4 regions of the Halobacillus sp. ABH2_015 genome follow, and region 3 is predicted to be linked to each of the others. Evidence: riboswitches for the same ligand, from Rfam matches in the RefSeq annotation. Region 3 holds a riboswitch; each other region holds the start of a gene.
What was found. Region 3 has a riboswitch for S-adenosylmethionine ahead of ACXAD6_RS08205 (phosphoadenylyl-sulfate reductase). Riboswitches for the same ligand answer to the same signal wherever they lie in the genome.
Positions count from the first base shown of each region.

Region 1: linked by a shared signal. The riboswitch ahead of ACXAD6_RS19720 (methionine biosynthesis PLP-dependent protein) and the one ahead of ACXAD6_RS08205 (phosphoadenylyl-sulfate reductase) in region 3 are both predicted to bind S-adenosylmethionine.
Region 2: linked by a shared signal. The riboswitch ahead of ACXAD6_RS13615 (methionine ABC transporter ATP-binding protein) and the one ahead of ACXAD6_RS08205 (phosphoadenylyl-sulfate reductase) in region 3 are both predicted to bind S-adenosylmethionine.
Region 4: linked by a shared signal. The riboswitch ahead of ACXAD6_RS15360 (acetyl-CoA C-acyltransferase) and the one ahead of ACXAD6_RS08205 (phosphoadenylyl-sulfate reductase) in region 3 are both predicted to bind S-adenosylmethionine.

Region 1 is NZ_JBSWUG010000002.1:3,805,017-3,809,931, reverse strand. Features, by position in the region: gene ACXAD6_RS19735 (cytochrome d ubiquinol oxidase subunit II) at 1-424, shown strand, start outside; gene glsA (glutaminase A) at 519-1,487, shown strand; gene ACXAD6_RS19725 (DUF4385 domain-containing protein) at 1,477-1,923, shown strand; SAM riboswitch class I at 2,032-2,142, shown strand; gene ACXAD6_RS19720 (methionine biosynthesis PLP-dependent protein) at 2,246-3,361, shown strand; gene metC (cystathionine beta-lyase) at 3,358-4,539, shown strand; gene ACXAD6_RS19710 (bifunctional homocysteine S-methyltransferase/methylenetetrahydrofolate reductase) at 4,536-4,915, shown strand, end outside.
Region 2 is NZ_JBSWUG010000002.1:2,566,440-2,571,354, reverse strand. Features, by position in the region: gene ACXAD6_RS13640 (arsenate reductase family protein) at 1-140, shown strand, start outside; gene gcvH (glycine cleavage system protein GcvH) at 225-608, shown strand; gene ACXAD6_RS13630 (toprim domain-containing protein) at 737-1,084, shown strand; gene ACXAD6_RS13625 (thioredoxin family protein) at 1,094-1,402, shown strand; gene ACXAD6_RS13620 (TlpA family protein disulfide reductase) at 1,535-1,954, opposite strand; SAM riboswitch class I at 2,053-2,153, shown strand; SAM riboswitch class I at 2,318-2,431, shown strand; gene ACXAD6_RS13615 (methionine ABC transporter ATP-binding protein) at 2,510-3,535, shown strand; gene ACXAD6_RS13610 (methionine ABC transporter permease) at 3,528-4,196, shown strand; gene ACXAD6_RS13605 (MetQ/NlpA family ABC transporter substrate-binding protein) at 4,220-4,915, shown strand, end outside.
Region 3 is NZ_JBSWUG010000002.1:1,537,003-1,541,917, forward strand. Features, by position in the region: gene ACXAD6_RS08195 (DAK2 domain-containing protein) at 1-439, shown strand, start outside; gene ACXAD6_RS08200 (sulfite exporter TauE/SafE family protein) at 644-1,552, opposite strand; SAM riboswitch class I at 1,650-1,752, opposite strand; SAM riboswitch class I at 1,950-2,064, shown strand; gene ACXAD6_RS08205 (phosphoadenylyl-sulfate reductase) at 2,152-2,880, shown strand; gene sat (sulfate adenylyltransferase) at 2,895-4,040, shown strand; gene cysC (adenylyl-sulfate kinase) at 4,046-4,654, shown strand; gene cobA (uroporphyrinogen-III C-methyltransferase) at 4,656-4,915, shown strand, end outside.
Region 4 is NZ_JBSWUG010000002.1:2,926,936-2,931,850, forward strand. Features, by position in the region: gene ACXAD6_RS15350 (TcaA NTF2-like domain-containing protein) at 1-1,211, opposite strand, end outside; gene ACXAD6_RS15355 (lactonase family protein) at 1,405-2,448, opposite strand; SAM riboswitch class I at 2,852-2,956, shown strand; SAM riboswitch class I at 3,024-3,131, shown strand; gene ACXAD6_RS15360 (acetyl-CoA C-acyltransferase) at 3,203-4,357, shown strand; gene ACXAD6_RS15365 (acetoacetate--CoA ligase) at 4,378-4,915, shown strand, end outside.

The sequences.
Region 1 (4,915 bases), 2.3 Mb from region 3:
TCTTTGGCTCGGACCTGTCAGCATCGCCGTCGCTATGCTGACCATTGGAACGTTTCCTGAAGAAGCTGGTTGGATCGTTGATAATATTGAGCAGAACTGGCTCATCTTCGGTCTTTCCTTATTGTTTTTCCTGATCGGCTATGTTCTTTTGTTTTTGAAAAAACCGGACGGAAGAAAGGGACGGGCCCGACCTGCCGTCATCATGATCGTGCTGCAGTACGGATTCGCTATTTATGCCTACGGATCCGCCCACCTGCCGTACTTGATTTACCCGGATTTAACAGTCAGCGATGGGTTCACCAACGCGTCCACCTTCTATCCGATGCTGATCGTTTACGCCGTCGGGTTCGGAATTTTGATTCCAGCCTTCTATTTATTCTGGAGGTTGTTCCTGAAAGACCGGCGCTACTTAAAGCAGCAGTAAGCACATGCAGCCACTTCCCTGCGGGGATGGCTGCTCTTTTTTGTTTACCCACTTTCTGTAAAAGGGTACTGAACTACAAAAAAGGAGAAACGCTATGACAGAACTATCGAACTCCTATTTGGAAGAAGCCATTGAAGACAGCCGTCCCTATGCTTCTCAAGGAAAGGTGAATATGAACCTTCCTGATTACGGGGAGGCAAATAAAGACTACCTCGGCGTCAGCATCATCACGACAGACGGCTCGAGTTACAGCGCCGGGGATCATGATAAATACATTCCGATGCAGAGTACCTCAAAAGTCATCAGCTTGATGCTTGCTCTCCAGGACTTCGGAAAGGACCGTGTTTTTCAAACTGTAGGAATGGAGCCGATGGGAGATTTCTTCAATTCCATCAGCCAGCTGGAATCCTATGACACAAGCAAGCCTTTCAATCCGATGATTAACGCGGGCGCCATCGCTACAGCTTCCCTTATTAAAGGACAGAGCGTGGAAAACCGGTTCGACCGCTACATGAATTTCTTAAAGAAAATCACCAGCAACGATCATCTAGAAATGAGCGGTGAGATGTACGAAGCAGAAAAGGCGAACGGCTCGCGCAACCGTTCCCTCGCCTACTTTATGCACAGCACAGGAACCCTTGTGACCGATGTGGAAGAAGCGCTGGATTTATACTATCGTATGAATTCAGTCATGATGTGCTGTCATGACTTTGCCCGGGTCGGCTTGTTCCTTGCTAAAGGCGGTCTCGATCCAGATACGGAAGAAAGCTTGATTCCTGCCCACCACCTAAGAACCGTAAAAGCCATCATGATGACCTCCGGGATGTACAACTCCTCCGGTCACTACGCAGTCGAAGCTGGATTCCCGTGTAAAAGCGGAGTATCCGGGAGCATCATCGGTACGGTTCCTGGAAGAATGGGCATCGGTGTCGTCGGCCCTGCCATTGATGAAAAGGGAAACAGTACAGCCGGCGGCGCTTTGATCAAAAAAATGTCCAGGGACCTGAAATTAAATATGTTCGGCATAGAAAATACAGAAAGGACGAAGGACCATGCCTTTTGATTACGATCTGGATTTTGATTCCATTGATTTCAGAGAAGAACCCGGAAAATACCGCGTCGGGCGCGGAGAACAGGGGGTGCTTCTCGTCGAGCCCTACAAAAGTGAAATTCTGCAGCACTGGCGCTTCAAAACACCTGAGATCGCAAAAGAGTCGTCAGAAAAAATCTACGCCATGTTCGAAGAGTATAAGAAAAACGATGATTTTGTCGGCATGGATATGGCCCGTAAATTCCTCCAGATGGGGTATACACGCTCGCGACGGTACGCCAATTATAAAGGCGGAAAAAAATACGATGACGATGGAGATATCAATGACCGGGATATAGATGAGGAAAAAGCAGAATCAGCCCGGATTTTCGAAGAGAAATGGATCAAAGTCCGCGAAGATGAAGAATACCTTGAGAAAAAACGGGCCCACCAAAAGGAATACGGATAAAATCAGGACGTTCCGATTAAAAATTGGAAAATCTTCCGCATGCATATTGTCAAAACTTTCTGAGTAGTGTAGAGTAGTCATCAACATTTACATGAACTTACAATTATATTCTTATCAAGAGAGGCAGAGGGACTGGCCCTGTGAAGCCTCAGCAACCCCTGGTATCGACCAGAAGGGTGCTAACTCCAGCAAGTTGTTGATCAACTTGAAAGATAAGAAGAAGCCTTGGATATCCAGGACGCCTTCTTCTTAGAGAAGGCGTCCTTTTTGTTTTCACACTGCTTCCTCTCTTGATCGGTTCATAAACGAAAGGAGTATTTTTATGTGTCACACGGAAACAAAATTCGTCCAGACAGGAAACCAGCGGAACGAACCGTATGGAGCGATCAACCCACCGGTTTACTTTTCCACCCCTTACCGGCACCCAGGGCTCGGGGAATCTACAGGGTTTGATTATACGCGGACGGGCAACCCGACAAGAAAAATCCTGGAAGCCTCCATCGCCGATATCGAAGAAGGTGATGCAGGTTTTGCCTTCAGTTCCGGAATGTCCGCCATCCAGACCGTCCTCTCTCTTTTCCGCGAAGGAGATGAAATTCTCGTATCCGAAGATTTATATGGAGGGACCTACCGCTTATTTGAACATATGAAGGAGCGTTACCGTCTGCAGTTTACCTACCTGGAAAACGAAAAGCTGAATGACCTGCCTTCTTATGTGACCGAACGTACGAAAGCCGTTTACATTGAAACTCCGACAAATCCGCTCATGCACCAAACCGACATCAGGCAGATGGCCGGACTAGCAGAAAAACAAGACCTCCTGCTGATAGTCGACAACACCCTTTATACACCAGTTCTCCAGCAGCCGCTGAAGGAAGGAGCGGACGTCGTCATTCACAGCGCGACGAAATACCTGGCCGGACATAACGATGTTCTGGCCGGACTGCTTGTCAGTAAAGGCGCAGACATCAGCGAAAAGCTCGCTTTTCATCAAAATACATCCGGAGCTGTCCTGTCGCCGTTTGACTCCTGGCTCGTCATGCGCGGCATGAAAACCCTGCCTCTACGAATGAGGCAGCATGAAGGCAACGCGAAAGCCGTCGTTCAATTCTTGGAGGATCATCCATGTGTGAGTGATATTTTCTACCCAGGAAAAGGCGGCATGGTGTCCTTCCGACTAAAGGAAGAAGCCTGGATCGATCCTTTTCTAAGAGGATTGAATTTAATCAGTTTCGCGGAAAGTCTCGGAGGTGTGGAAAGCTTCATCACCTACCCCGCCACCCAGACCCACGCCGATATCCCTGAAGAAGAACGCGTCCGCTACGGCGTGTGCAATAAACTGCTCCGTTTTTCCGTAGGCGTGGAGCACATCGATGATCTTTTGAGAGATCTTCAATCTACTTTGAGTCAATTACCTAAGGAGGAATCCGTCCAATGAATACCCATTCCCTGCAGACCCGCCTGCTTCACAACGACCAGAAGTTCGATCCGCAGACCGGAGCGGTGAGTGTCCCGATCCAACAGGCCTCAACCTTTCACCAACAGGATTTTGACACACCGGGGGATTACGACTACAGCCGGTCGGGAAACCCGACAAGAACAGCGTTGGAAGAGACGATCGCCGGCCTTGAAAACGGCACGAAAGGCTTTGCTTTCGCCTCCGGAATGGCAGCGATTTCCACAGCGTTCATGCTTTTATCCAAAGGGGATCACATCGTTATAACCAAGGACGTATACGGGGGGACTTTCCGAATGATCCACGATGTTCTCCACCGCTTTGGAATCGATCACACCTTTGTTGACATGACCGATCTTCATGAAGTGGCTACAGCCATAAAGCCGAATACGAAGCTGTTATATATTGAAACTCCTTCCAATCCAACACTTGAAATCACTGATATAAGGGCAGTGGCAAAACTCGCCAAAGCGAACAACTGCCTCACCTTTGTCGATAACACCTTTATGACACCAGCCCTGCAGCGTCCGCTCGACCTTGGCGCCGATCTTGTCCTCCATAGTGCAACGAAGTTCATTGCCGGACACAGTGATGTCGTTGCCGGCTTAGCTGTGACCAACAGGGAAGATGTCGCAGAGGCTCTTTCTTTTCTACAGAATTCTTTCGGATCTATTCTGGGCGCACACGATTGCTGGCTCGTGCTCCGCGGCCTGAAGACACTCCACTGCCGAATCACCCAATCATCTCAATCAGCGGCAAAAGTCGCAGAAGCTTTATCCAGTCACCCTCTGGTCGAGCACGTGTACTACCCAGGCTTCCGCTGTCATCCGGGGAATTCCACCCACACGTATCAATCCGACGGGTATGGAGCCGTTCTATCGTTCCGCCTCCGTGACGAGGAGGCGGTCCGCCAATTCACAAAAGCGGTCGAAATTCCGGTGTATGCCGTAAGTCTTGGAGCTGTCGAGTCGATCTTATCGTACCCGGCGCGGATGTCCCATGCCTCCATGCCTAAGGAGGAACGGGCCAAACGCGGCATCACGGACGGACTGCTGCGTTTATCGGTCGGATTGGAAAAGCCGGAGGACCTGATCGCAGACTTTTCGCAGGCTTTGAACCAAATCGAACGGACTACTGAAGACAGGAGGGTGAGTATATGACATTACGTGAAGCCCTCCATAGACAAACACTGGTCGGAGACGGGGCGATGGGGACTCTTCTTTATTCCTACGGGGTCGACCAGTGTTTCGAGGAACTGAACCTTTCGCATCCAGAAGAAGTGAAAAGCGTTCATGACGCTTACGTCCAGGCAGGAGCCGATTTGATTCAAACCAATACGTACGGCGCCAATTACATCAAGCTTGGCCGTTACGGCCTCGAGGATCACGTGAAGGAGATCAATACAGCCGCTGTCCAGCTCGCAAGACATGCCGCCGGCGACAAGGCGTATGTACTCGGAACGGTCGGCGGCATCCGGGGGGTTCAGAAACAAGCTGTTTCTCTTGAGGAAATAAAACGAAGCTTCCGCGAACAACT
Region 2 (4,915 bases), 1.0 Mb from region 3:
TGAAAGATGCAGATGAAGAAGAAATGCTGCGCCTGCTCGCTTCAGACGGGATGCTCATCAAACGGCCCATCGTCACTGATGGAACAAATGTCACTGTTGGTTTCAAAGCCGATGAATTTGAAAACGTCTGGGGCCGATGAGCAGAACATTGGAAATAAAAGCAGAAGGCTTTTATGTTTATAACTGTCATTAAACAAAAACAAGAACTGTGGAGGTAATCGAATATGAGCTTACCAAAAGATCTACGTTATTCTCAGGAACACGAATGGGTGAAAGAAGAAGGAGAAAAAGTCAGAGTCGGAATCACGGATTTTGCTCAATCTGAACTTGGCGACATCGTTTTTGTTGAGCTTCCTGAAGTGGGAGAAGAACTAAAAACAGACGAGCCTTTCGGAAGTGTGGAATCTGTAAAAACCGTTTCCGAATTATATGCACCGATCAGCGGTAAAGTTGTAGAAGTGAATGAAGATTTGGAAGACAGCCCTGAGTTTGTGAATGAGTCTCCTTATGATAAAGCCTGGATGGTTGTTGTTGAACCAAGCGATTCTTCAGAAGTTGAGCAGCTGATGTCTTCTGAAGAATATGAAGCGATGATTGATGAAGATTAATCAAAACAAGTAAGCCCGTTGTACAGGCAGGACTGATGATTCCTTGTCTGACATGATCGTGCTTGATCTTAATCATGTTCAGACCATGCCATATGGCATGGTCTGTTTCTATATAGTAGGTGATGAAGATGGATGGAGAACGGATTTTGATTGTTGAAGGGATTACAGATAAGAAGAAATTGAACAAAGTACTGGATGAGAAAATCGAAATCATCTGTACCCATGGGACGCTCGGTATTGAGCGAATGGAAGAAATGATCTTTGAACATAACCTGGATGAACGATCGGTCTATATCCTTGTGGATGAAGATGATTCCGGTTTTAAACTACGGAAGATGCTGACAGAGGAACTTCCGCACGCAGAGCATATTTATATTGATAAAGCCTTTAGAGAAGTGGCGGCTACTCCCGAGCCGGAACTCGCCCGTGCCCTGTTAAGCCGTCATTTCAGCGTGAAGTCGATGTATTTAATTTAGGAGGAAGCTTTGCAGAATTTAATACAAAATGAGGCAGCCTGGGTGCTGTCCTCGGATGAAAAAACGATGACATTTATTCACAGCCCTTTTTGCGGGACGTGCCACCTTGCCCGCAAGATGCTGATAACTTTGGAAGAGATGTATAAAAAAACACTATTCTCGGAAATGAACGCCTCTCTGCATCCTGCATTGATGGAACAATATCGAGTGGAAAGTGTTCCATGCCTCTTGATTACCCATAAAGGAGAAGTTCTTGAAAAGGTCTATGCTTTTCAATCCGTCCCACACATGTATGAAAAGATCATTCCCTATCTATAACCCGCCTTTATTCCCCGGGAAATGACAAGATAAAAACGGTAAAAAACCCGTCCTGCATAGGCAGGGCGGGTTTTATTCATCGGCCGTATGACCAGTGATAAGCGGGTGGTAGGCCTTCCGCTGTTTTGATGATTAAACAATTTCCCCCAGGGACTGGACGATATCGAGAAAGGAAGCTTTATCACCGAACGATTCGTGGACCCTGCCTTCCTGATCTATGATAATAGTGGAAGGGACGCCCTTGCAGCCGAACGTATCGTATAAGCTTCGCCAATCATCAATCAAGGTAGGCTGGTTAAGAAATTTTTCAGCATATTCCTTTCCGGCATCAGGGCTGCGTTCACGACCGGGAACGTTAATCGTAACCAGCTCCACTTTTTCTTTGTCCATCGTTTCAAAGAGCTGCTCTTTTTTAGGTAAGTCTCTCCCGCAGTCAGGACACCAGGATGCCCAGAAAGTCAGGACGATCACCTTTCCGAAATGGTCGCTCAGACGATAGGTGGAGGGCTGATTTATATAAGAAAGCTCAAATTGAGGAGCACGTTCCTTCATGATTTCATCTCCTTACTGTAAAAATATACCTGATTATTATCTTTGACGTCCGTATAGACTCCATGCTAACATAACATATAATTTCACAGCGACATCATAACTTATCCAGAGTGGTGGAGGGACTGGCCCTTTGAAACCCGGCAACCGGCAAAAGCACGGTGCTAAATCCTGCGGAGCGTAAAGCTTTGATAGATGAGATCCACTAAAGTCTCTTCTATTTTAGGAGAGACTTTTTTGCATATCCAGATGTTCTTCTTTTCTGAAAAGTAGCTCATTTATGTTGACACGCTGGTGGCAGAGTGCTAAAATCCACTTTGTAGTTATGAAATGAATTAAAGCAGTAATAATTTAATAAGCTAAAATCTCTTATCCAGAGTGGCGGAGGGACTGGCCCTACGATGCCCGGCAACCAGCAGGTGTAACCGACCTGTCAAGGTGCCAAATCCTGCAGAGCATAACAGCTCTGACAGATGAGAGAACAGAAGATACATTGTTATTGAAACGCCATTCTGTTCTCGAACAGAATGGCGTTTTTTGAATGGGAGGGAACACATCATGATTACAATCAAGGATCTTTCTAAAGTTTTTCAAACGAAGGATCGGGAAGTGAAAGCTGTTGATGGCTTAAGCCTTACAATAAATAAAGGGGAAATCTACGGTGTCATTGGTTATAGTGGAGCGGGTAAAAGTACTTTTATCCGGCTGTTGAACCGACTGGAGGATCCAACAGAGGGCAGCATCCACGTCGGTGATCAGGATTTAACGGGCCTCAGTAAGAATAAACTGCGTATCGCCCGCCAGGATATCGGAATGATTTTTCAGCACTTCAACCTGCTTTGGTCCAGAACGGTTTATGATAACATCGCTTTTCCGTTGGAAATTGCCGGTGTACCAAAGGAAGAACGGAGCAAAAGAGTGAACGAACTGATCGATCTGGTCGGTTTATCCGGCAGAGGAAACTCCTACCCATCCCAGTTGAGTGGTGGACAGAAACAGCGTGTAGGAATTGCCAGGGCGCTGGCCAACAACCCGAAAGTCCTCCTTTGTGATGAAGCGACATCCGCTCTGGATCCGGAAACGACAGACTCCATATTGGATCTTCTTGTAGACATCAATGAAAAACTCGGACTGACCATAGTTTTGATTACTCACGAAATGCATGTCATTCGTAAGATCTGTCATCAGGTGGCAGTCATGGAGCAGGGGAAAATCGTTGAAAAGGGAGATGTTCTGGACGTATTTCTTCATCCAGATCAGCCAGTGACGAAGAAATTCGTCGATCAGGTGATGGGTGATCAGGAAAAAGAGCACTCTCTGAAATTGATCAAAGATAAGTACCAGTCCGGAAAAATTGTCCGGCTGCATTTTGTAGGAGAGAGTACCAACCAAGCGCTGATCAGTGAGGTCTCCAGGAAGTTCGTCCTGGATGTGAATATTCTTCACGGGAAGATCACGCAGACGCAAAAAGGAGCTTACGGAACGATGTTTGTTCAGTTTGAAGGAGACGATGAGGAAGCAGCCCGGGCAATCGAATATATACGCTCGACTTCTGTGGAAGTGGAGGTGAACCCGGATGCTTAATGGATTACTGCCAAACGTACGCATGGAAGACATGATTACAGCAACAAATGAAACGTTGTATATGACTCTGATTTCCGTAGCCGGCACATTTATCCTCGGGATTCTGCTCGGCCTGCTGCTTTATTTATCTGGTCCGGGAGGGCTCTGGCAGAACAAAGTGGTCAATGCAGTGACAGCTTCTGTCGTAAACATTTTCCGTGCCATTCCTTTTATTATATTGATCCTGCTTCTGTTCCCGTTTACAGACTTCTTGATTGGAACGATCCGCGGTCCGAACGCAGCCCTTCCGGCGTTAATTATCGGAGGAGCTCCGTTTTACGCGAGACTTGTTGAGATTGCATTGAAGGAAGTGGAAAAAGGTGTCGTAGAGGCAGCGAAGGCGATGGGGGCTAAATCATCAACGATCATCTTCAAAGTCCTGCTGCCTGAATCCATGCCTGCCCTTATTTCAGGAATTACGGTGACCGCCATTGCACTGATTGGTTATACCGCCGTGGCGGGTGCGATTGGTGCCGGTGGTCTTGGAGACTTTGCTTATTTCTACGGTTTCCAGCGTAGTAATTTTGATGTGGTCTTCATTTGCACGGTGCTTATCATTATTATTGTGTTTATTTTCCAATTCATCGGTGATTATGCTTCCCGTAAATTGGACAAAAGATAAAAAACAAAAGGGAGAGATTATTCATGAAAAAAATCTGGACAACAGCGGTTGCGCTGTTATTCGTTCTTGTTCTTGCCGCCTGCGGTTCTTCTGAGGAAGATTCCTCCAGCGGTGAAGGAAATACGGAAATTACAGTAGGAGCAACAAGTGTTCCTCACGCTGAAGTTCTTGAAGAAGCAAAGCCGCTTCTTGAAGAAGAAGGGATCACGTTAAATATCGAGGAATACCAGGATTACATCCTTCCAAACCAGGATTTGGCCGAAGGACGTATTGATGCAAACTATTTCCAGACGATTCCTTATATGGAACTTCAAGAGCAGGATAATGATGATTACGATTTTGCCAATCTCGGCGGGATTCACATTGAGCCGATCGGTGTGTACTCCCAAAAGTATGACAACCTTGAAGACGTAGAAGAAGGTACCGAGTTCGTCATGAGCCGTTCTGTATCCACCCACGGCCGTGTATTGACACTTCTTGAAAAAGAAGGGTTGATCAAACTGGATGAGAGTGTAGAAAAAGTGGATGCCACGGTCAATGATATTGTCGAGAACCCTAAAAACCTTCAGTTTGATACCGGCGTGGACGCAGCCGGCCTTCCTGAAGTGTACAACAAAGAGGAAGAAGTCCTTGTAGCGATTAACACGAACTACGCGATTGAAGCGGACCTTGTACCAAAAGATGATGCGATCATCCTTGAAGGGACAAACTCCCCTTAT
Region 3 (4,915 bases):
GGAAGTGGCTGTCATCCCGACGAAGACCATTCCTCAAGGGATGAGTGCTATGCTTGGTTTCAATCCTGAAGCAGATCTCGATACGAACAAAGAAGAAATGACCAGTTTGATGTCAGAAGTGAAGACGGGGCAGATTACCTATGCCGTCCGGGACACCCAGATTGACGGACTTGATATTGAAAAGGGTCATTTTATGGGGATTTCCGACGGGAAGATATCAGCTACCGATAAAGACGCCCTCACAACAGCGAAAACACTGCTGAACCAGATGATTGATGAGGATGAAGATGAAATCCTTACTATTCTTACAGGGGAAGATGTGGACGATAAGGATGTGGCTGAACTGGAAGCTTATGTGGAAGAAACCTTTGAAGATTTAGAGGTGGAAATCCACCATGGTGGCCAGCCGATTTACAGCTATATCTTCTCTATCGAATAAAATGCAGCGCTTCTGGATTTAGAACAGCGTTCGCAGGCTGTCGGGATTTTTCCCGGCAGCCTTTTGTAATGGTCTATGGTCTGAATGCAGGAGCGGAGATGAAAGAAATGGTTTCACAGAGGATATTGATCGACCATTAGACAAACGCCTTGGCGGTTTGTTTTCTAAGCTTGTCATTCTATAAGCTGAAAGCGCAGTTCTCCATTAGAACTGCGCTTTTTTTAACCGTGTTTCCGTCTGCGGGTGCCGGTGCCGTTGAATATATTTTCGAACTGAGAAGATAACGGCAGCAGCATATCCGGCAAGAAGCAGGCTGTAGATGATAACTAAGGTCTGTTCACTCCATGTGGCATAGGTGAGCAGGGTCCGGCTGTTCGTCAAAATGATAAATCCACCCGCCGCTACCCCAAGCACGAGAGGGGGGAGTTTTTTCACAAGCCAGGCAGCGAGGGGGGCTGCAATAACGCCACCGATCACAAAGGCGAGCACAAGCATCCAGCTCAGCTCTTCCCACCCAAGGAAGATCAGGAAGCCGGCCGTAGCAGATAAAGTAACGATGAATTCACTTGTATCTACGGTGCCGATGACTTTTCTGGGAAGGATTCCTTTGCTGGATAAGAGAACAGGTGTATTTACCGGCCCCCAACCCCCGCCGCCCACGGCATCAAGAAAACCGCCCAGAAAACCTAAGGGAAACAAGAAGCGCCGTCGAAATGGTCTTTTTTCTGTATGCAAGGGCTTCACTCGATTCATCAGTAAAAAGCGGATGACCACATAAACGCCAAGCCCTAGTAAAAAAACGGAAATGTACGGACGGATCAGCTCACCTGGAATCCAGCTGAGCAGAGCAGCCCCGGCAAAGGCACTGATCCCTCCGGGGAGAGCAAGAGTCAAAACGAGACGCTTATCCACGTTGCCGAATTTATAATGGGAAAACCCGGAAGCTGCCGTTGTAGCAATCTGGGACAAATGAATAGAGGCGGAGGCCACCGCCGGAGCCATTCCATAGGCGAGGAGGATGGTGGAGGAGCTTAAACCAAATCCCATTCCGAGGGCTCCATCCATCAATTGAGCAAAGAATCCAACCAGTGAAAATATAAGTAATTTCTTCATCGTACCTCTCCTTTTGATTAAACACATAAGATTACTTGGTTTTAACCATGAAGAGGCACAAAAAAACCTCTTCATCCAGAAGAGGTCAAGCTTCCTCTCCTTATCTTTCAGACCACCGTCTGCTGGAATGAGCACCTTTTCCAATGTGAGGTTGCTGCGGGATCATCAGACCAGTTTCCTCCCCCGGCTCTTTATAAGGATTTATGTAGCCCGCGCTGAAAGCGGAATTCCTAAGTACATGAATAATATATTCAAAGCTAAAACATGGATGACGATTTGTCAATGGTTTACAATAAAATAAACAGAAAACTAGTAATATTTAAAATGCATGTTGACATATCTTTAAATCGGGTCTAATATTTGAATCAAATCTTTTGAACAAAATCTGGAAACATTTTTCTTATCGAGAGAGGTGGAGGGACTGGCCCTTGGAAGCCTCGGCAACGGATCTGTCGTCATGAACAGAAGCTGTGCCAATTCCAGCAGGTGATCAACACTTGGAAGGATAAGAAGAACGGTTGAATCATGTATAATGACTCTCCTTTCTTCTTACCATCAGAAGAAAGGTTTTTTTGTTGAAGATAAGAAAGGAGGAGCTTATGAATACGAGTGCACCGACATATGGAACATTCACCGGGGATCCTTTACTTCATATGGATATTGATGATGGACACAAAGGGGCAGAGAGTGTGATTCAATGGGCTTACGGGCATTATGGAAAACAGCTCGTTTATGCGTGCAGCTTCGGTGCTGAAGCGATCGTACTGCTTGACTTCATTGCAAAGGCACAGCCGGATGCCGACGTCGTTTTTCTGGACACTGGACTTCATTTCCAGGAAACCTATGATTTGATAGACAAAGTGAAAAAGAGGTATCCGGATTTGAACATCCATATGAAAAAGCCGGAATTGACAGTGGAAGAACAGGCAGAGGAATATGGTCCGGCCCTTTGGAAAAGGAATCCCGACCAATGCTGTGCCATCAGAAAAATCAAACCGCTGGAAGAAGCCCTGACAGGAGCGGCGGCCTGGATGTCGGGATTAAGAAGAGAACAATCTGCAAGCCGGAGTCATACGAACTTCGTCAACAAGGACGAACGCTTCCAGTCCATCAAGGTATGCCCCTTAATTCACTGGACATGGGAAGACGTATGGACTTATATCCGACTAAATAGCTTGGATTACAATGAATTACATGACCAAAGCTATCCAAGTGTCGGCTGCATCCCCTGCACAGCGAAAGCGCTGGATGACGGCCGTTCAGGAAGATGGCAGGGATTTGATAAAACCGAGTGTGGACTCCACACAGCGGGAGATACGAAACAATAAAGGAGAGATGAATGATGTCCATTATTCAACCGCATGGCGGGCAGTTAATCAATCGTTTTACAGCACAGCCGGATACGCTTCCGGAACAAAGGATCGAGCTTGATGCGATGGCGTTGAGTGATATCGATTTAATCGCTAATGGGGCATACAGTCCGCTTCAAGGATTTTTAACAAGGGAAGATTATGATCACGTCGTTGAAAATCTTCGTTTGAAAGACGGCACTCCCTGGAGTCTCCCGATCACACTGCCTGTTTCTGAAGAGCAGGCCCGTTCGTTACATGGTCAAGCGGCTCTTGTGAAAGATGGGGCAATCTACGGTGTGATCGAAATCGAAGACATTTACAAGCCGGATAAACAGAAAGAAGCTGCAAATGTTTACTTAACGACAGAAGACGCTCACCCGGGGGTCAGTAAACTTTACAAGCGCCCGGATTATTATGTCGGTGGCAGAATTGACGTATTCCATCGTCCGGAGCGGGAGCATTCAGACCATTACTACCTTGATCCCGAAGAGACAAGAGAACGATTCCAACAGGCCGGATGGGAAAAGGTTGTCGGTTTCCAAACGCGTAATCCTGTTCACCGTGCTCATGAATATATCCAAAAAGCGGCCCTGGAAAGCGTAGATGGACTATTTCTGAATCCGCTCGTAGGAGAAACGAAAAGCGACGATATCCCGAGTGATGTGCGCATGAGAAGTTATGAGGTACTCTTGGATGAATATTATCCGGAAAACCGGGTGACGCTGGCTGTTTTTAATGCGGCCATGCGCTATGCAGGCCCGCGGGAAGCCATCTTCCATGCGATTGTCCGGAAGAATTTCGGCTGCTCCCATTTCATAGTCGGGAGGGATCATGCAGGTGTCGGCGATTACTATGGTACATATGACGCTCAAAAAATCTTCAGCCACTTTGAAGAAGGAGAGCTGGAAATAACCCCGGTCTTTTTTGAGCACAGCTTCTACTGCAAAGCCTGTGAAGCAATGGCTTCTCATAAAACCTGCCCCCACAGCAAGGAGCATCACGTAATTTTATCAGGAACAAAAGTGCGCGAGCTGCTTCGGAGCGGCCAGAAACCACCGAAAACGTTCAGCCGTCCGGAGGTCGTGGAAGTGCTGATTGAAGGGCTTAAACAACAGACAGCGGATGTAAAGGGGTGAATGGAATGGCAACGAATTTAACATGGCATGAAGCTGCCGTCCAAAAAAAGGATTACCGGAGTAAAAATGGTCATTTCAGTGGTGTGCTCTGGTTCACCGGTCTCTCAGGGGCTGGTAAATCCAGCATTGCCAACCATTTGAACCGCCTTCTTTTTGAGCACGGCATCCAAACCTACCTGCTTGACGGGGATAACGTTCGTCATGGATTAAATCGGGATCTTGGTTTTTCTGAAGCCGACCGGACAGAGAACATCCGTCGGATCGGTGAAGTATCCAAATTGTTCACAGACAATGGTTCCATCGTTTTGACGGCTTTTATTTCTCCATACAGGGAGGACCGTGACCGGGTCCGATCCCTTTTGGAAGAGGAAGAATTCATGGAAGTCTTTGTCGACTGTCCTGTGGAGGAATGTGAAAGCCGGGATCCTAAAGGACTGTATAAAAAAGCAAGGGCTGGGGAAATCTCCGGTTTTACCGGGGTGGATGCTCCTTACGAGGCACCGGTGAATCCGGAATGTGTCGTTCGGTCTGACCAGCATTCCATCCAAACCTGTGCGGAACAGATTTTTCAACTTCTTATTGATAAAAAGTGGCTGAACGACAAGGAGGGATAACGTGACCAAAGTATATATCGTAGGTGCAGGTCCTGGAGACATTGATTTGATTACCGTGAAAGGTCTTAAAGCTGTCCAGAAGGCTGATGTTGTTCTGTATGACAGGCTCATCAATCAGGATCTTCTTGAGGAAACGAAAGCAGGGGCAGAGCTCGTCTTCTGTGGGAAAAGGCCCGATCATCACGCACTGTCCCAGTCAACCATCAATCATCTTCTTGTCAAATACGCCCTTCAAGGGAAAGTGGTCACACGCCTTAAAGG
Region 4 (4,915 bases), 1.4 Mb from region 3:
GTAGATTTCACAATGTTATTCTCCGTAAACGCATAGGTGAAGCCTTTGCCTGAGATCCCGTCCAAATAATCCTGAAACTCAGCGGAAGCCTGACTGCCATCCTTGAGGAAAGGAGCAATCATCGAGAAGTCCTCCGCATTCAACGCTTCTTCATAGACCTCCCGGAAATCGAGCACGTGATCCTCGGCTGCTTCGGAGTCATCCGATTCCGGTACGTATTCAAAGACCGATTCCTCCGGTTCCTCCAGTTCTTCCTCAAAATAAAAACTCAGCTCACCCCAGTAGTCGCCATCCTCCGTACGGATCTGTCCGGACTTGACCACCTCTTTCTTATCGTTTGTCCACTCCGCATGAAGGGCCAGCTTGTTTCCGTCCGGCACAGGACCGATGACGCCCAGCTCATTCAGCGACTTCTTCGTACTCTTTCCGTTGACAAAAAGAATCGCTTCCGGCTGGTTGGTATCGACATCATACGTAGTCCCTGCAAAATATAGTTCCATATAGTAATCCGATTCCTCCGCCAGCACCTGGTATTCCCACGTGTCCTTGAACTTCCCATATACGTTCGATGCCTCTCCCTCAACTTTATACACACCAGGGTAGGCTTTGGCATTAACTTCGTCCTCGGCAGCATTCTCCACGGTGATTTTTTCTTTGCCGACTGTAAAGGAAGCATCATCCATGTTCGTTAAGAATCTGATCTCAGTCGGAACCGCTTCAATTTCATACGTCTTGTACATCCCAGGAATCACGGTTGTTTTTTTGACAGACAAAAGCGGGCTGCCGTATTCATCGCGGATGATGGTATCGAACCGCTGTTGTCCGCTGACGGCTTCCAGCATCTGTTCACGGATGGTCTCCCAATCATTTTCCTTCATATACTGCAGGTATTCCTTTTCATTCAGCCATGCTTTTTCATCCAGGGACAACTCACTTACAAAAGCTCCCGCATCATTATTCGTGACCGCACGATCCATCGCCCGGATCTTCGTCGTCGGGTCAAGCATCGATGACAAAATCAAATGAGCGGTCAGCAGCACAACAAAAACCGCCCCTATCGAGATCAGCGTGATTTTCTTTTTCCGCGGTATCGGTGGTCTTGGCGCTTTTGCTCCCGACCGGGTCAGCGGAGCATCCTTGGGTGCACCACATTCGGTACAAAAGGTTTCTTCCCCGCCCATCTCATGACCGCAGTGTTTACATACTTCCATCCAGCGACCTCCCTCGCCCTTGAAGGTGTTTCCCCGCCTGCTATGTACCTTCCTCCCTTCCCCTGATTTAGTTCCATATAATGGGGAGTAATTAACTATACTCAAACGGCCGGGGGTGTATGACTGTCCCTTTTTCCATAAAAAAGAAGAGGACATCCCTCCATGGGACGCCCTCTTCTTCCTATTTGTCTATTTACTTTATAAACTTCACGCAGACCGGCTCGGGTACGAATACATCGGACTGAACAAGCGTCAGCCTGCCGGTTGATTTGTCCCGCTCGAACAACGTCATCGTATTGGACTTCTGGTTCGTCGCAATCAGGAACTCCTCGGAAGGATCCATCACGAAATCACGCGGCCAGTTCCCTTCTGTCGAGGTCCACTCTACAAAAGTAAGTTTCCCTGTATCCTGGTTAACTTCATAAACAGCGATGGAATTATGCCCGCGGTTGCCGGCATAAACAAACTGTCCATCTGAAGAAATATGAATGGCACTGCCATCATTGGTTTCATCAAAGTCCTTAGGGATTGCGGCAATGGCCTGCTGCTCGGTGAAGCTGCCGTCCTTTTCATCATAATGAAGGACAAGCACTTCTGAGCTGAGCTCCGTCATCACGTAGGCATACTTTTTGTTCGGGTGGAAAGTAATGTGACGCGGACCGGAACCCGGTTTCGTGTTGAACACCTGCACCTGGCTCAACTCGCCATTGTCTACGGCGTAAGTAATAACACGATCGCTGCCAAGGTCAATCGCTATCACGTATTTTTCATCAGGGGTAAAGCCTGCATAGTGCATGTGCGGCTTTTCCTGACGCTCATGAGGGCCGGTACCTTCATGCTCCACGATTGAAACTGCAGGATTCAACGATCCATCTTCATTGGTCAGGTAGGAGACCACTTCTTTTGTATGATAGTTAGCCGTGACAACATTGTTATTCAAATGATCCACGCTCACGTGACACGGCGGAGAGCCCGCAGCTGTCTGAGCGTTTAATTTTGTGAGTTCTCCCGTTTCTGCATTGATAGAAAAGGACGTGACACCGCCGTTTTCCCCGTCTTTGGAAACCGCGTAAAGATTCTTTTGATCATCACTCACGGTGACGTACGTAGGGTTCTGCAATTCTGCAGCCAGCTGAATATTTTTCAGTTCCTTAGCGTCTGTATCCAGGGTGAACTGATAGACGCCTTTACTTTCCTGTTTGGTGTACGTACCGATGTAACCAACATATTCCGGCATAGTAAAACTCCTTTATTGAATAGTATCAGTAATTACCATACCCATTATCTCATAAAGACAAAAGAGGCTGAATCATTATCCATTTATGAATATCGAAAGTTATTAAAATCTCTGCTCATAAATCTAAAAGCAGCTCTACCTGTAAGGTATCATCTAATCAGTGAAACGTTATGTAGCCGCAGGAACCATCGGAGAATGGATGATGGACGAATTGATAGATGCCTTCATTTTTCTCGTGAAGTGCCCCGCATAATTGAAAGAATCGGCAAGCCCTAATGTTAAAGCGGTTCACACGTTCACCACCAGTCACAGAACAAAATGAATTTTCTAACTTTTCTATCAAATCCATTGACACCTATCCTTTCCCCTGCTAACATGGCACTTAACCAAATAAAGGAAGAACATCTTATCCAGAGAGGTGGAGGGACTGGCCCTGTGAAACCCGGCAACCGCTATATTGATAGCAAGGTGCCAAATCCTACTGAGTGAATGCTCAGGAAGATAAGAGATGCTTACAATCTCTAACCTCTCTATCTTTGATAGAGAGGTTTTATAGTTTCCAATTGAATACCGATTTCTTATCCAGAGAGGCAGAGGGACTGGCCCGTTGACGCCCGGCAACCAGCAAGCAACAGCTTGAAAAGGTGCTAATTCCTGCAGGAGACAATCCTGGAAGATAAGAAGAGCCGAGAGCCCTCTTCTTATTTTTGTGAAGAGGGCTCTTACTATTTTAAAAACAGGAGTTGTTCCATAAATGACGACAGTACTTCTAGACGGCATCCGCACCCCCTTCGGTAAGTGGAAAGGGGCTTTGAAAAAGAAATCCGCAGCAGAACTTGGGTCTCATGCGCTGAGCGCTCTATTAGAGAGAAACCCAGCCGCGAAAAAAGCAGATGGCGTGCTCCTCGCCCAGGTGATTCAGGCGGGAGGAGGCCAAAATCCTGCGAGACAGGCCGCTTATCAAGCGGGGGTGGATATCGCTACACCCGCTATCACACTGAACAATGTCTGTTTGGGAGGCATCGCTACAGTTACCGACGCCTCCCGGAGGCTGCAATTGAAGGAAGGGGAGCTGTATATCGTCGGCGGATTCGACTCGATGACGAATGCTCCTCATACCGCTCCTGTCCGAGCTTCCTCCGGACTTGGTCACAGCCTGCTGAAGGACACCTTACTGAACGACGGGTTATGGTGCGCCTTGAGCGATGTATCGATGGGAGCTCTCACCGATGAGAAAAACCGCTCCTTCGACATCAGCCGGGAGGAACAAGATGAATACGCCGCCCTTTCCCAGCAGCGGGCAGCGGACGCTCAGGAAAATGGCTGGCTGGAGCCGGAAATCGCTCCTTTTACTGAACGACTCGCAGAAGATGAAGGCATCCGTAAAGGGACGACAGCCGAAAAATTATCAAATCTCTCTCCCGCCTTTTCACGCGAAGGCACGATCACCGCAGGCAATGCCTCTCAAATGACGGACGGCGCGAGCGTTGGGATCGTTACCACGAAGGAAAAAGCGGAAGCCCTCGGCCAACAGCCACTGGCGGAAATCATCGACTGGTCAGAGATTGCCGGACCGGATCCGAGTTTACAAACGAAGCCATCACAGGCCATTCAGAAGCTGTTAGACAAACATCAGCTGACCACGGACGATATCGATTTGTTTGAAATCAATGAAGCCTTTGCCAGTGTCGTGATTGCCAGCTGCCGGGAACTCGGAATTGATTATGACCGCGTCAATGTGAACGGCGGTGCGATCGCTCTCGGCCACCCTTTAGGCGGGACAGGCTTCCGGCTCGTTCTGACGCTTGCCCATGAACTGAAACGACGCGGCGGAGGGAAAGGCATCGCTTCCCTTTGCGGCGGTGGCGGCCAGGGGATGGCCCTGTTGATCGACGTTCCCCATTCATAATTCGAAAGGAGACAAGTCCCATGAATACACCCATTACAGCTCAGCGTTCCCCTTACCTGTGGGAACCATCAAACGAACGCATCGAACAGTCGCATATCAAAGCTTTTGCTAACTATACCAACCAGGCGCTCTTCCCTTATGAACGTTTCCACCGCTGGTCCGTTTCCCACCTTTCCGAGTTTTGGTCGGCCGTATGGGATTACGCAGGGATCATCGGAGAAAAGGGAGACCGTGTGTTTGTTCCCGGTCCTTCGATGCCGGATAGTGCATGGTTTCCGGACGCCCGCTTGAATTTCGCTGAAAACCTGCTGCGCGGGTCGCTTGACCGGATCGCGGCTTATGAAGCGAATGAGGAAGGACTCACCCGAAGCATCACGCTGCAGGAACTGAAACAATCCGTGGCCAAAGCCCAGGAAGGGTTCAAACAATTGGGTGTCCAGGAAGGTGACTGTGTCGCCGGCATCACGACGAACGATATCCAGGGACTCGTCGCTCTGCTTGCTACGACATCACTAGGCGCCACCTGGACATCCTGCTCCCCGGACTTCGGAACAAAAG